DNA from 4 places in the Clostridium sp. BJN0001 genome. Region 1 is predicted to be linked to each of the others. Evidence: riboswitches for the same ligand, from Rfam matches in the RefSeq annotation. Region 1 holds a riboswitch; each other region holds the start of a gene.
The links. A riboswitch is a leader RNA that binds a small molecule or an ion and turns the genes downstream of it on or off. The one in region 1 is predicted to bind S-adenosylmethionine.
Positions count from the first base shown of each region.

Region 2: linked by a shared signal. The riboswitch ahead of MTX53_RS07585 (vitamin B12 dependent-methionine synthase activation domain-containing protein) and the one ahead of MTX53_RS01775 (PLP-dependent aspartate aminotransferase family protein) in region 1 are both predicted to bind S-adenosylmethionine.
Region 3: linked by a shared signal. The riboswitch ahead of MTX53_RS03820 (methionine ABC transporter ATP-binding protein) and the one ahead of MTX53_RS01775 (PLP-dependent aspartate aminotransferase family protein) in region 1 are both predicted to bind S-adenosylmethionine.
Region 4: linked by a shared signal. The riboswitch ahead of metK (methionine adenosyltransferase) and the one ahead of MTX53_RS01775 (PLP-dependent aspartate aminotransferase family protein) in region 1 are both predicted to bind S-adenosylmethionine.

Region 1 is NZ_CP094971.1:350,695-353,967, forward strand. It holds gene MTX53_RS01770 (aminotransferase class I/II-fold pyridoxal phosphate-dependent enzyme) at 1-1,105, opposite strand, end outside; gene MTX53_RS01775 (PLP-dependent aspartate aminotransferase family protein) at 1,123-2,259, opposite strand; SAM riboswitch class I at 2,392-2,499, opposite strand; gene MTX53_RS01780 (ATP-binding cassette domain-containing protein) at 2,710-3,273, shown strand, end outside.
Region 2 is NZ_CP094971.1:1,570,931-1,574,203, reverse strand. It holds gene MTX53_RS07595 (V-type ATP synthase subunit D) at 1-253, shown strand, start outside; gene MTX53_RS07590 (MraY family glycosyltransferase) at 378-1,331, shown strand; SAM riboswitch class I at 1,386-1,488, shown strand; gene MTX53_RS07585 (vitamin B12 dependent-methionine synthase activation domain-containing protein) at 1,598-2,290, shown strand; gene MTX53_RS07580 (homocysteine S-methyltransferase family protein) at 2,278-3,273, shown strand, end outside.
Region 3 is NZ_CP094971.1:805,436-808,708, reverse strand. It holds gene MTX53_RS03825 (methionine ABC transporter permease) at 1-526, opposite strand, end outside; gene MTX53_RS03820 (methionine ABC transporter ATP-binding protein) at 526-1,488, opposite strand; SAM riboswitch class I at 1,567-1,668, opposite strand; gene MTX53_RS03815 (AEC family transporter) at 1,738-2,664, opposite strand; gene smpB (SsrA-binding protein SmpB) at 2,744-3,211, opposite strand.
Region 4 is NZ_CP094971.1:2,076,047-2,079,319, reverse strand. It holds gene yyaC (spore protease YyaC) at 33-539, opposite strand; gene MTX53_RS10145 (hypothetical protein) at 651-1,052, shown strand; tRNA gene MTX53_RS10140 (tRNA-Tyr) at 1,214-1,298, shown strand; tRNA gene MTX53_RS10135 (tRNA-Val) at 1,305-1,380, shown strand; tRNA gene MTX53_RS10130 (tRNA-Thr) at 1,402-1,476, shown strand; tRNA gene MTX53_RS10125 (tRNA-Tyr) at 1,490-1,574, shown strand; tRNA gene MTX53_RS10120 (tRNA-Val) at 1,581-1,656, shown strand; tRNA gene MTX53_RS10115 (tRNA-Thr) at 1,678-1,752, shown strand; tRNA gene MTX53_RS10110 (tRNA-Tyr) at 1,765-1,849, shown strand; SAM riboswitch class I at 1,959-2,061, shown strand; gene metK (methionine adenosyltransferase) at 2,159-3,273, shown strand, end outside.

The DNA of each region.
Region 1 (3,273 bases):
TCAAATCATGTATGTCTTCAAGACCTACAGAAACTCTTATTAAAGTATCTGAAATACCAAGTTTTTCTCTTTCTTCTCTTGGAATTGAAGCATGGCTCATCTTAGCAGGATATGAAACGATTGTTTCCACACTTCCAAGACTTACTGCAACAGCAACTCCTTTAATATTATTTAAAAAATGTTCAGTAGTTTTAAAATCTTTGAATTTAAATGATAACACAGCTCCGGCTCCAGATGATTGTGAAAAATGAAGTCTTTTATATTTACATGAATTAAGACCAAGGTAATATACTTTTTCAATTTTTTCTTGCTTTTCAAGCCATAAAGCTAATTTATAAGCATTAGATTGAAGCGCATCCATTCTTACCTTTAATGTCTTTATTCCTCTTATGAGAAGATAACAGTCCTGTGGGCCTAAAATTGCACCAAAAGTATTTTGAATCTGATATATTCTGTCTGCAAGATCACTGTTATTTGTTGTAACAAGACCGCTTACAACATCACTATGTCCTCCTAAAAATTTTGTAGCACTATGAATAACGATATCTGCTCCTAATTTTAAAGGCTTTTGAAAATATGGAGACATGAAAGTATTATCAACTATTGTAATTGCATTATGTTCTTTTGCAATGCTTATTGCACTTCTAAGGTCAGTAACTTTTAAAAGAGGATTAGATGGAGTTTCAAGGTAAATAGCTTTAGTATTTTTTTTGAAAGCAGAAACAATTTCATTTGTATTAGTTGCACTGACAAAAGTAAATTCTATATTAAATCTTGAAAATAATTTACTAATAGCTCTATATGTACCGCCATAAACGTCACTACATACTATAATATGATCTCCTGCTGAAAAAATTGAGAATACAGAGCATATACCCGCAATTCCAGAAGAAAAGGCAAAGCCTCTTTTTCCTCCTTCAAGCTGTGCTATTAAATTTTCAAGAGCTTCTCTTGTAGGATTCCCTGAACGTGAATAATCATATTTGCCAAAATTATTTATATCAGATTGATGAAAAGTAGATGTCTGATATATAGGAGTGTTTACAGCTCCTGTTAATGGATCAATATCGCCATTATAGTGAATTAAATTTGTTGCAAAGTTCATTTTTAACACCTCATTTTCTATAAATTTATTGCATTTTTAAGATCATTAATTAAGTCATCTGAATCTTCAATACCTACTGATATTCTTAAAAGGAATTCATCAATTCCTAGACGTTTCTTTATATAATCTGGTACATCTGCATGTGTCTGTGTATATGGATATGTAATTAATGTTTCAACTCCCCCAAGACTTTCTGCAAAGCTTATTATTTTTACGTTATCAAGTATTTTTTTTACCATATATTTATCTTTTACTTTAAAAGAAATGGTAGAACCAAAACCGGATGATTGTTTAGCGTTAGTTTCATATCCATCGAAATCCTTAAGACCAGTGTAATAGACTTTACTTACATTAGGATCAGTTTGTAAAAAATCAGATATTTTAATAGCATTTTGCTGTGACTTTTTAAGACGTATAGATAAAGTCTTTATTCCTCTTAAAAGAAGCCATGAATCAAAAGGAGAAAGTATAGCTCCTGTTGTCATTTGAATATTTTTTAATTTCTTATATAAAAACTCCTTATTTGTAACAATAAGTCCTGAAAGGGAATCATTATGTCCAGATAGGTATTTTGTTCCACTATGGATAACAATATCAGCACCTAAATTTAATGGCTTTTGATAAAATGGAGTTAAAAAAGTATTATCAACTAATAATATCAAATTACTCTGAATTGAGATATCAGAAACAGCCTTTATATCAGTAACTTTTAAAAGAGGATTAGAAGGTGTTTCGATAAAAATAGCCTTAGTATTAGGTTTTATTGAATTTTTTATTTTCTTAGTATCTGTTGTATCTATAAAGGAGCAAGTAATTCCGTATTGTGAAAAAGTATCGTTAAAAAGCCTTACTGTTCCTCCATATAAGTCGTCTGATAAAATTATATGATCTCCTGAGTTAAATAAATGTATACAGCATGTAATAGCAGCAACACCAGAAGAAAAAGCAAGACCGTATTTACCATTTTCAAGCTTTGCAATTGTTTTTTCAGCTTCTTCTCTTGTTGGATTTGTGTCTCTTGAATAATCGTATCCTGTACTTTTATTTAATCCTAAATGTTTAAAAGTAGCAGTTTGATAGATTGGAAAACTTATTGCACCAGTTTTTGTATCACCATTTGATATTCCGTGTACAATTAAAGTTTCAAAATTCATAAAATCATCTCCTAAATTAAATTTTATTTAAACATAGTATTTCTCAAAATGAATCGATAAATAAAAAATTGATTTATGGAGGGAAATAAAAAAATCGCTTCCCTGAAAAGAAGCGAAATTAATTCTACAATTTTCTCATCTTTCAGGATAATCCTGCAGGATTTAGCACCATTAAAATAAATTGCATTTTATGGTTGCTGGGTTTCATAGGGCCAGTCCCTCCACCGCTCGTAATAAGAAATAAATATTTAATTATTAAATATCATTATACAGTTAATATTATTAATGTCAATAAAATAATTTATAAAGATATAAATTTTAAAGGAGAAATATTTGACAAAATCATAAATAGGAATTATAATTCAAAACATACAATTTATACATGAGTAATTTTATGGGAATTGTAAGAATAAGATTTATAATGATTAAATATCTGGGAGGGGTGCATAAATGATCAAGCTTGAAAAAGTAGAAAAAATATTTAAAAGAAAAGATGTTAAAGTAGAAGCGCTTAAAGGAATTACTTTTAATATTGATAAAGGTGATATATTTGGAGTAATAGGATTTAGTGGTGCTGGAAAAAGCACTTTATTAAGAACGATTAATTATTTAGAGAAGCCTACAAGCGGAAAAGTAATAGTTAATGGTAAAAATCTTGCTAAATTAAATAAAAAAGAACTTAGAGATTTAAGAAAACAGATTGGAATGGTATTCCAACATTTTAACCTTCTTAATTCTAAAACTGTATTTGATAATATTGCTATTGCTCTTATCTTAAATAAAACACCTAAGTTTCAAATAGAAAGTAAAGTTAATGAACTTCTTAAATTTGTAGGACTTGAAGATAAGTCTAAGGCTTATCCTGATGAATTGTCAGGAGGTCAGAAACAGAGAATAGGAATAGCTAGAGCGCTTGCAACAGATCCTCTTATACTTTTATGCGATGAGGCAACATCGGCTTTAGATCCTGAAACTACACAATCTGTATTAGAACTTTTGAAGAAAATTAATAAA
Region 2 (3,273 bases), 1.2 Mb from region 1:
ACTTGATGATGCTATAGCTAAGCTTTATGGAATTCTTCCAAAACTTCTTGAACTAGCAGAAGTTGAAAAATCAGGTCAATTAATGGCTGATGAAATTGAAAAGACAAGAAGAAGAGTTAATGCACTAGAATACATGACTATTCCAAGACTTCAAGAAACAATTAGAGATATAAAAATGAAGCTTGAAGAAAATGAGAGAGGTGCAACAACTAGACTTATGAAAGTTAAGTCTATGATTCAAGAAAGAGCATAGAATAGAAGCTGCCGTTTTGCGGCAGCTTTTTTAATTATTTAATTATTATTGATATAAATTGTGAATAATAGTATAATAAAAAAGATTTATTTTAAGATAATAATAACTAAGGAGCTAGAAACGAATGAACTATATTGTAGGTGCAGTTATTGCATTTATCATTTCAGCAGTAGTAATGCCGCTGCTTATAAAGATTTTTAAAAAGGTAGGCTTCACAGATAAACCAAATAAAAGAAAAAAACATAAAAATCCAAAGCCTTTATGTGGAGGAATTGCATTATACATAGGATTTTTCATTCCCTACTTTATTATTGTTGATGAAAATATAAAAATGAGATTTACTATATTTATTTCTTCAACTTTGATACTTCTTATAGGACTTATTGATGATTATTATAAGACAAGAGGAAAAGAATTTAAAATTTTTCCGAGACTTGTAGTTCAACTCTTTGCAGCAATCATAATTTTTAAATCAGGAATTGCTTTTGTAGGTTTTACAAACCCGTTTAATGGAGAATATATTTCTCTTAATATAATGCTTCAATTTTTTCTTACTATAACATGGATTTTTGGAGTTACTACGGTAATTAATTGGTCCGATGGAATGGATGGACTTGCAGGGGGACTATCTCTTGTTTCAGCAATTACATTTTTTATTGCAGCACTTATTTTAAATCAGGCTGACAATTCGGCTATAGTTTCTATGATACTTAGTGGATCTATATTAGGATTTCTTTTATATAATAAATATCCTGCAAAGGTATTTATGGGGGATTCTGGTGCTAATTTTTTAGGATTTTTATTAAGTATTACTGCACTTGATGGTGCATTTAAACAGGCTACAGTTATGAGCCTTTTTATTCCATTATTTGCACTTGCAGTACCTATTTTTGATAATATATTTGTAATTCTTAAGCGTTTTTCTGAAGGTAAACCTGTATATAAAGCAGATAGAAGTCAGATTCACTTTAGACTTCAGGAAAAAGGTTTTACTATAAATCAGATTGTATTTTATATTATGTCAATAAGTATATTATTTAGTCTTATTTCAATTCTTCTTTTATATATAAAAGCATAATATGTAATGGTGGATTTATATTTTAATCTATGATACTATATAATAAAATATTGAAACTTATCAAGAGAGGCGGAGGGACTGGCCCTGTGAAACCCAGCAACCGATATTTAATAAAGTATAAGGTGCTAAATCCTGCAGTGTTACTGGTAGATAGGTATTTTAAAGAAGTTTAAAGGAAAATACCTTTAAACTTTTTTTGTATAAAATTTTTGAGAATTATTTATATTGATATAAGAAAGTTTTAAACACAAAAGGGGCAGATGATTATGGAAAATGACATAAGACTAACTGAAATAGATAAAAAAGAAGTTTTAAGATATCTTGGATATAAAAATCAGAGTATGACTAGTTATATAGAAAAACTTATAGATGAATGTATAAAGGAAACATTGAATTTAGTAAAACCGAGGTATGTTATTCAATATGGAAACTTAGAATTTTTAGATAATAACATACGTGTTAAAGATACTAATCTAATATTAGAAGGAAATGATATAAAAAAACTTCTTAAAAATTCAAAAAAAGCAGCTTTTATGGCAGTAACTATTGGTTATGAAATAGAAAATAAAATTAAGCTTTATGAAAAAACTGAACTTACACGTGCTCTTATATTAGATTCATGCGCAACTACAGCTGTTGAAAAAATATGTGACATATTAGAAGAAAGGATAAAAAATGAAGCTCTAAAAGAAAATTTGGATATAACATTTAGATATAGTCCTGGGTATGGAGATCTTACTCTTGATGTTCAGGGGATGTTTCTTGCCGTTTTAAATGCACAAAAGAGAATAGGACTTACAGTATCTGAAAAAAATATTCTTATACCTAGAAAATCAGTTACAGCGATAATAGGCTTTACTAATAAAAAACAATTAATAAGTGATAATAAATGCAAAAATTGCAAAAACTATAAAACATGCACTTTTAGAAAAGAGGGGGAAAATAAATGCAGCTTATAGATTACATAAAAAATAATATACTAATTTTTGATGGAGCAATGGGAACAATGCTTCAGAAAAGAGGATTAAAACTTGGAGATAATCCCGAAAGATTAAATTTAGAACATCCAGAAATTATAAAAAGCATTCATAGAGAATACATAGAAAGTGGAGCACAGGTAATTACAACTAATACATTTGGGGCAAATGAATTAAAATTAAAACTCGGTAATTTAAATGTTGAAGAGATAATAAAAAGTGCTGTAGAAATTGCAAAGGATGCAGCTAAAAATAAAGATGTTTATGTTGCACTTGATATAGGACCTATAGGAGAGCTTATAGAGCCTATGGGAACTTTAAGTTTTGATAGGGCATATGATATTTTTAAAAGACAGATAATAGCTGGAAAAAATGCTGGAGCTGATGTGATTTTATTTGAAACAATGACAGATCTTTATGAACTTAAAGCAGCAGTTTTAGCAGCAAAAGAAAATAGCAATCTTCCAGTTTTTGCAACAATGACATTTGAAGAAAATATGCGTACATTTACAGGATGTACACCTGAAGCTATGGTTCTTGTTCTTGAAGGACTTCAAGTAGATGCACTTGGAATTAATTGCTCATTAGGACCAAATGAAATGAAACCTGTTATAAAAACAATACTTGATAATTCGAGCATACCTGTTATGGTTCAGCCTAACGCAGGACTTCCTAAGATAGATGAAGATAATGAAGCAGTATATGATATAGATGAAGAAGAATTCTCTGATGCAATTTCTGAATTTGTATCTTACGGAGTAAAAATAGTTGGAGGATGCTGTGGAACTAACCCTCAGTATATAAGAAAAATTAAAGAAAAAGTTAAAGGAAAAGAAATTCTACCTTTAAAAGATAATAAGTATTTTGCAGTATGTACACCTTCAAATGTAGTCAAGATAGATGGAGTAAGAATAGTTGGAGAAAGAATAAATCCAACTGGAAAAAAGATGTTTCAAAAAGCTCTT
Region 3 (3,273 bases), 450 kb from region 1:
CATAACTTATAGCTACATTACCAAGTCCACCTCCGCCTACAGTTCCTGCCATTGCTGAATATCCTACTATACTTATTATTGTAAGAGTAAGTCCTGACATTATAGATGGTATAGCTTCTTTAAGCATAACCTTAAATATAATCTGCATATCTGTTGCTCCAAATGACTTTGCAGCTTCAATAACTCCTTTATCAACTTCTCTTAATGCTGATTCTATTATTCTTGATACAAATGGTGCTGAAGCTATAGTAAGTGGAACTACTGCCGCTGCAGTACCAATTGATTTTCCAACAATAATTCTTGTAAATGGAATAAGTACAACCATTAAAATTAAAAATGGAAAACTTCTTAATATATTAACTATAAAATCTAAAATCGAATATATTTTCTTGTTTGGTCTTAATCCATCATCTGCTGTAACTGTAAGAATAATTGCCGGGATAAATCCGAGTATTAATGCAAATAAAGTTGATGCAAAAACCATTATAAGTGTTTCATTAACTGCTTTAATTAATATACTACTCATTATGATAACACCTCCAATAATATATCTTTATCTTTAAGATAATCAAGAACAATCTGTTTATCTTTTTCTTCAATATTTATTACAAGACCTCCAAGAACTGCTTCTCTAAATTTCTCAAGTTTTCCCCATACTATTGAGAAATCAATATTAAGATCTCTTGCCATTTTTGTTATAAGTGCATTTTCTGAAGAATTGCTTGGGAAATATATTTTTATGTTTATACCTTTTTCAGGAAGCATATTTTCATCCTCACCAAGGAATTTCTTAAGTGATTTATCTGGTTTTAAAAATACATCTTCAACGGTGCCCTCTGCCTTTATTCTTCCATCATCAATTAAAGCTACTTTTTCACAAGCTTCTTTTATAACTTCCATCTGATGAGTTACTATAACTATAGTAATTCCCATCTCCTTGTTTATCTTAGATAAAAGAGCAAGTATATCTTTTGTTGTACTAGGGTCAAGTGCTGATGTCGCTTCATCACATAAAAGAATTTTAGGATTTAGAGTAAGTGCTCTTGCAATTGCAACTCTCTGCTTTTGACCACCGCTTAATGCAGAAGGTTTGCTATCCTTTTTTTCTTTAAGACCAACAAGATCTAAAAGCTTAAGAACTCTCTTATTTATTTCATTCTTATTAACTCCCCATACTTCAAGAGGAAGTGATATATTCTGAAATACTGTTTTCCTTTTAAGAAGATTAAAATTTTGAAAAATCATTCCAAGATCTTTTCTAAATTCTCGAAGTTCTTTATCCTTTAAGGACGATACTTCCTTACCCATTACTTTTACGCTGCCTTCATCATAAGTCTCAAGACCATTTATACATCTTAAAACTGTCGACTTTCCAGCTCCTGAATGACCTATTATTCCATATATTTCTCCTTCATTTATAGAAAGAGAAATATCCTTTAAAACTTCAGTTGTACCAAATTTTTTTACTATATTTCTTATTTCTATCAATATGTATACCTCCCTTGTAGAAATTTAAGCAAAAAATAAACGCCTGAGAATAAATCCAGGCGTCAAAAACCAAATCTACTCTCATCTATCAGCTGTTTATGCTGCAGGATTTAGCACCGTAGACATATATCCGGTTGCCGGGTTTCATAGGGCCAGTCCCTCCACCACTCTTGATAAGATAATAAGTATTAACTTATGTTTCATATTATATATTCATATAATTATATTGTCAATATAATTATATTATTTTTAATTTAAAAGAACATAATATACGGGAAGCACTACAAGGCTTATTACCGTAGATAATGTAACACTTATTGATGCGAATTTATAATCTGCACCTGTTTCTTTTGCAACTACTGCACTTTGAACCATTGTCGCCATAGCACTCTGAATTATAAATACATTTTTCATAAGTCTAGGTGCAGGAATAAACATGCAAACTAATATTACTGTAAGTGGAGAAACTATAAATCTGCCTATATATACAAGAAGATTATCTTTATCTATTGAAATTTCTTTTTTATCACAGTAATAAAGAGATATTCCTAAGAAAAACATTGAAAGTGGTGTTGTAAGATTACCTGCATATCTTGCTGTTACAAGTATGAACTCTGGAACCTTTATTCCTAAAATAACAAACAAAAGACCTGTCAAATACCCTAAAAGAGGTGGTGAAAATATTTTCTTTAACGGGCTTTGTGTCTGTTTTTTGTCACCATCTTTTCCTATAAAATATACACCTATCGTCCAAAATAAAGTTGTATTTCCAACATAATACATAAGTGCATAAGGAAGTGCTTCTTCTCCAAATAACGCAAGAGTAATTGGTATTCCAACAAGAACCGTATTAGAACCAAAGAACATTGCTTTAAAAATGCCTCTTCGCTTTTTGTTTACATTAAATACCCTGCATATAACTATTGAAATAAGTATGCTTATCATTATTGAAAGAAAAGGTATTAAAAAATCAATCCCTCCACTTATGAGTTTTTCCTTAGTAAATTTATCAACCATTGCTGCAAACATCATAAGAGGAAGTGAGCAGTAATTTATTATTTTTGATAAAAGTGCTCCATGTTCTTCTTTAAAAATTCCTATTTTACATAAATACATTCCAAAAATAATAAGTAAAAATATAGGCATGACAGCAATTATAGAATTTAAATAATACATAGTATTTTTTTATCAAAACATTATAATCTTAATTTCGTTTTGATAAATTTCCTCCATTTCCTGTTTATGCTGATAACCTTTATCTATTTCTTTCCTTCATAGCTCTATCAATATCTCTTTTCTGAGCTTTTGCAATTAAAGTATCTCTCTTATCATAATTTTTCTTACCCTTACATATACCAAGTGATACTTTTACTCTTCCATTTTTAAGATATAAAGATAATGGAACAAGCGTATATCCATCCTGTGAAGTACATGATTCAAGTTTTCTTATTTCTTCTTTATGAAGCAAAAGTTTTCTCTCCCTTAGAGGATCAACATTAAATATATTTCCATGCTCATAAGGACTTATGTGCATATTTTTTATAAAGATTTCTCCATTATAAACATCTGCATAACAATCTTTTAAATTTACTCTTCCTGTTCTTACAGATTTTACTTCTGTTCCAACAAGTTCTATTCCAGCTTCTATTGATTCCTCTATAAAATACTCATGATGTGCTTTTCTATTTTCTGCTAATGAATTTGCAAATTTTTTTCTTGCCATTTTTTTCACCTGCCTGTTTTTTCACTAAATAATACTATCCTATATTATACCACATGATAATA
Region 4 (3,273 bases), 960 kb from region 1:
ATATTTAGTGCACAATTTTTTTATAAAATTTATTAATCATGAAAAGAATCGTTATACATATCATATGCATTAAAAATTATTCGTGAAATAGATTTTGCCATATTCATTATAAAAGATTTACTTATGTTTTTGTTAAAAAATGAATCAGAATTATTACTTGAATCTACAATTCCAATAATTGATGATGTTCCGATTTTAGGAAGAGTTTTACCAACACCTCTTCCTGGATTTAAGGCACAATTTCGAATTTTTATAGTGCCAATATCTTTTTCATATCCAAGACATGCGTCTATTCCAATTAACTTTGAATTGCTAAATTTTTTATATATTTCAGATAATTCTCTATCTATATTTAATGCGTGAATTTGATGATTTAGATTTCCATACACTTGAAGAGGAAAACAATTTAAAGTAAGCAGTGTACCTACAATAGGACCAAGAGAATCTCCTATACATTTATTAGTTCCAATGCAGATTATTGCTGTATCTTTATCTAAATATCTCATTAGCTGTTTTGATAACATATACTCATTATTCAATATAAATCACCTCTAGAAAATATATGAAATTAAAGATATAAATAGTATAAAAAAATATTATATGGAAATATTAATTAATATAGATAATAATAAACATAAAAGGAGATTAATATGAAAAAAGTATGTTTGATAGGAATTTTTGTTTTTACTATAATATTAAATAGTTTAATTTTATTTTCAAATGATAGCATATATAGTGAGGCTAATAATAAAATAGATGAAGAAGAGTCTACTGAAGCAATGGCTACTAATCAGAATGAAAGTACAACACAAATAGATTTAAATTCAATAATTAATAATATGTGTCCAGAGGATAAGACTGAAGTTAAATCTGTAATATCAAAATTATCATCTGATGAACTATTTAAAATAGAAGATAATAATAGTAAGCTCGATAGTCAATCATTTTTAGATAATGTTAATATAATAAAGAAGCGCCTTGGAAGCAAAGACTATCAAAAAATAGAAAAAGTTTTAAAAAAATATATCAATTTTGATAATATAAATATATAAAGTGAATAAAGCAATAAAACAAAGAAAAACTGAGAAAATAAGCGAAATGTAGAGGTAATTTTAAATAATGGCTATAATATTAAGTTGAAAAAAAATTGATTTGACTATATACTAGTCTTTGTCGGTTGCGAGTTTAGAAAACTTTCAAGTGAACAGTATATGGAGGAATTCCCGAGTGGCCAAAGGGGGCAGACTGTAAATCTGTTACTTCGTGTTTCGATGGTTCGAATCCATCTTCCTCCACCATTTTAAGGGCGCATAGCTCAGCTGGGAGAGCATCTGCCTTACAAGCAGGGGGTCACAGGTTCGAACCCTGTTGTGCCCACCACTTAAAATAAAATATACTTGTGCTGGCATGGCTCAACGGTAGAGCAGCTGACTTGTAATCAGCAGGTTGTAGGTTCGATTCCTATTGCCAGCTCCACAAAAACTATTATGGAGGAATTCCCGAGTGGCCAAAGGGGGCAGACTGTAAATCTGTTACTTCGTGTTTCGATGGTTCGAATCCATCTTCCTCCACCATTTTAAGGGCGCATAGCTCAGCTGGGAGAGCATCTGCCTTACAAGCAGGGGGTCACAGGTTCGAACCCTGTTGTGCCCACCACTTAAAATAAAATATACTTGTGCTGGCATGGCTCAACGGTAGAGCAGCTGACTTGTAATCAGCAGGTTGTAGGTTCGATTCCTATTGCCAGCTCCACAAAACTATTAAGGAGGAGTTCCCGAGTGGCCAAAGGGGGCAGACTGTAAATCTGTTACTTCGTGTTTCGATGGTTCGAATCCATCTTCCTCCACCACTTAGACTGTCTAATATTTAGACAGTCTTTTTATTATTATTGGAATATATGAACTATTGACGATGAACAATTCATATGATAGAATTACATTTGAAAAAATTAATATATGCTCTTATCAAGAGAGGTGGAGGGAAAGGGCCCTGTGAAACCCGGCAACCTGTAATATATAAGGTGCAAATTCCGTAGAATACTAATAATCTACAAGATAAGAAAGAAAATTAGAAAAAAATTCTCTTCTTATCAGAAGAGTTTTTTTATTTACTGAAATACTTAAAAATTGATATAGAGTATGAAATGGAGGAGAAATATATGAAAAAGTTGTTTACTTCTGAATCAGTTACAGAAGGACATCCAGACAAAATGTGCGATCAGATTTCTGATGCAATACTTGATGCTATTCTTTCGGAAGATAAAATGGCAAGAGTTGCATGCGAAACATGTACAACAACAGGAATGGTAATGGTAATGGGAGAAATATCTACAAACTGTTATGTTGATATTCCTAAGGTAGTTAGAGAAACAATAAGAGAAATAGGCTATGATAGAGCTAAGTATGGTTTTGATTGTGATACATGCTCTGTTCTTACATCAATTGACGAACAGTCATCAGATATAGCTCAGGGAGTAGATGGAGCTCTTGAATCAAGAAGCGGAGATAAAGACGAGCTAGACAAAATAGGTGCTGGAGATCAGGGAATGATGTTTGGTTTTGCTACAAACGAAACAGATGATTATATGCCACTTCCTATTTCACTTGCACATAAACTTTCAAGAAGACTTACTGAAGTTAGAAAAAATGAAACTTTACCTTATTTAAGACCAGATGGTAAAACACAAGTTACTATTGAATATGAAGATAATAAGCCTAAGAGAGTTGATACAATAGTTATTTCTACTCAGCATAGTGAAAAAGTATCATTAGAGCAGATAGAAAAAGATATGAAACAGTATGTAATAAACGAAGTAGTTTCATCTGATCTTTTAGATGAAAATACAAAGTATTTTATAAACCCAACAGGCAGATTCGTTGTAGGAGGACCTCAAGGAGATTCTGGATTAACAGGAAGAAAGATAATTGTTGATACATATGGCGGATATGGAAGACACGGTGGTGGAGCTTTCTCAGGAAAAGATCCAACAAAGGTTGATAGATCTGCAGCATATGCAGCAAGATGGGTTGCTAAAAACCTTGTAGCAGCAGGAGTAGCTGATAAACTTGAAATTCAACTTGCTTATGCAATTGGAGTTGCTAGACCAGTATCAATTGAAGTTGAAACATTTGGAACTTCAAAGATTTCAGAAGATGAGATTGTTTCAATTGTTCAAAAAGTCTTTGATTTAAGACCAGGTGCAATAATAAGAGATCTTGATTTAAGAAGACCTATATATAAACAGGTTGCAGCTTATGGTCATTTTGGAAGAAA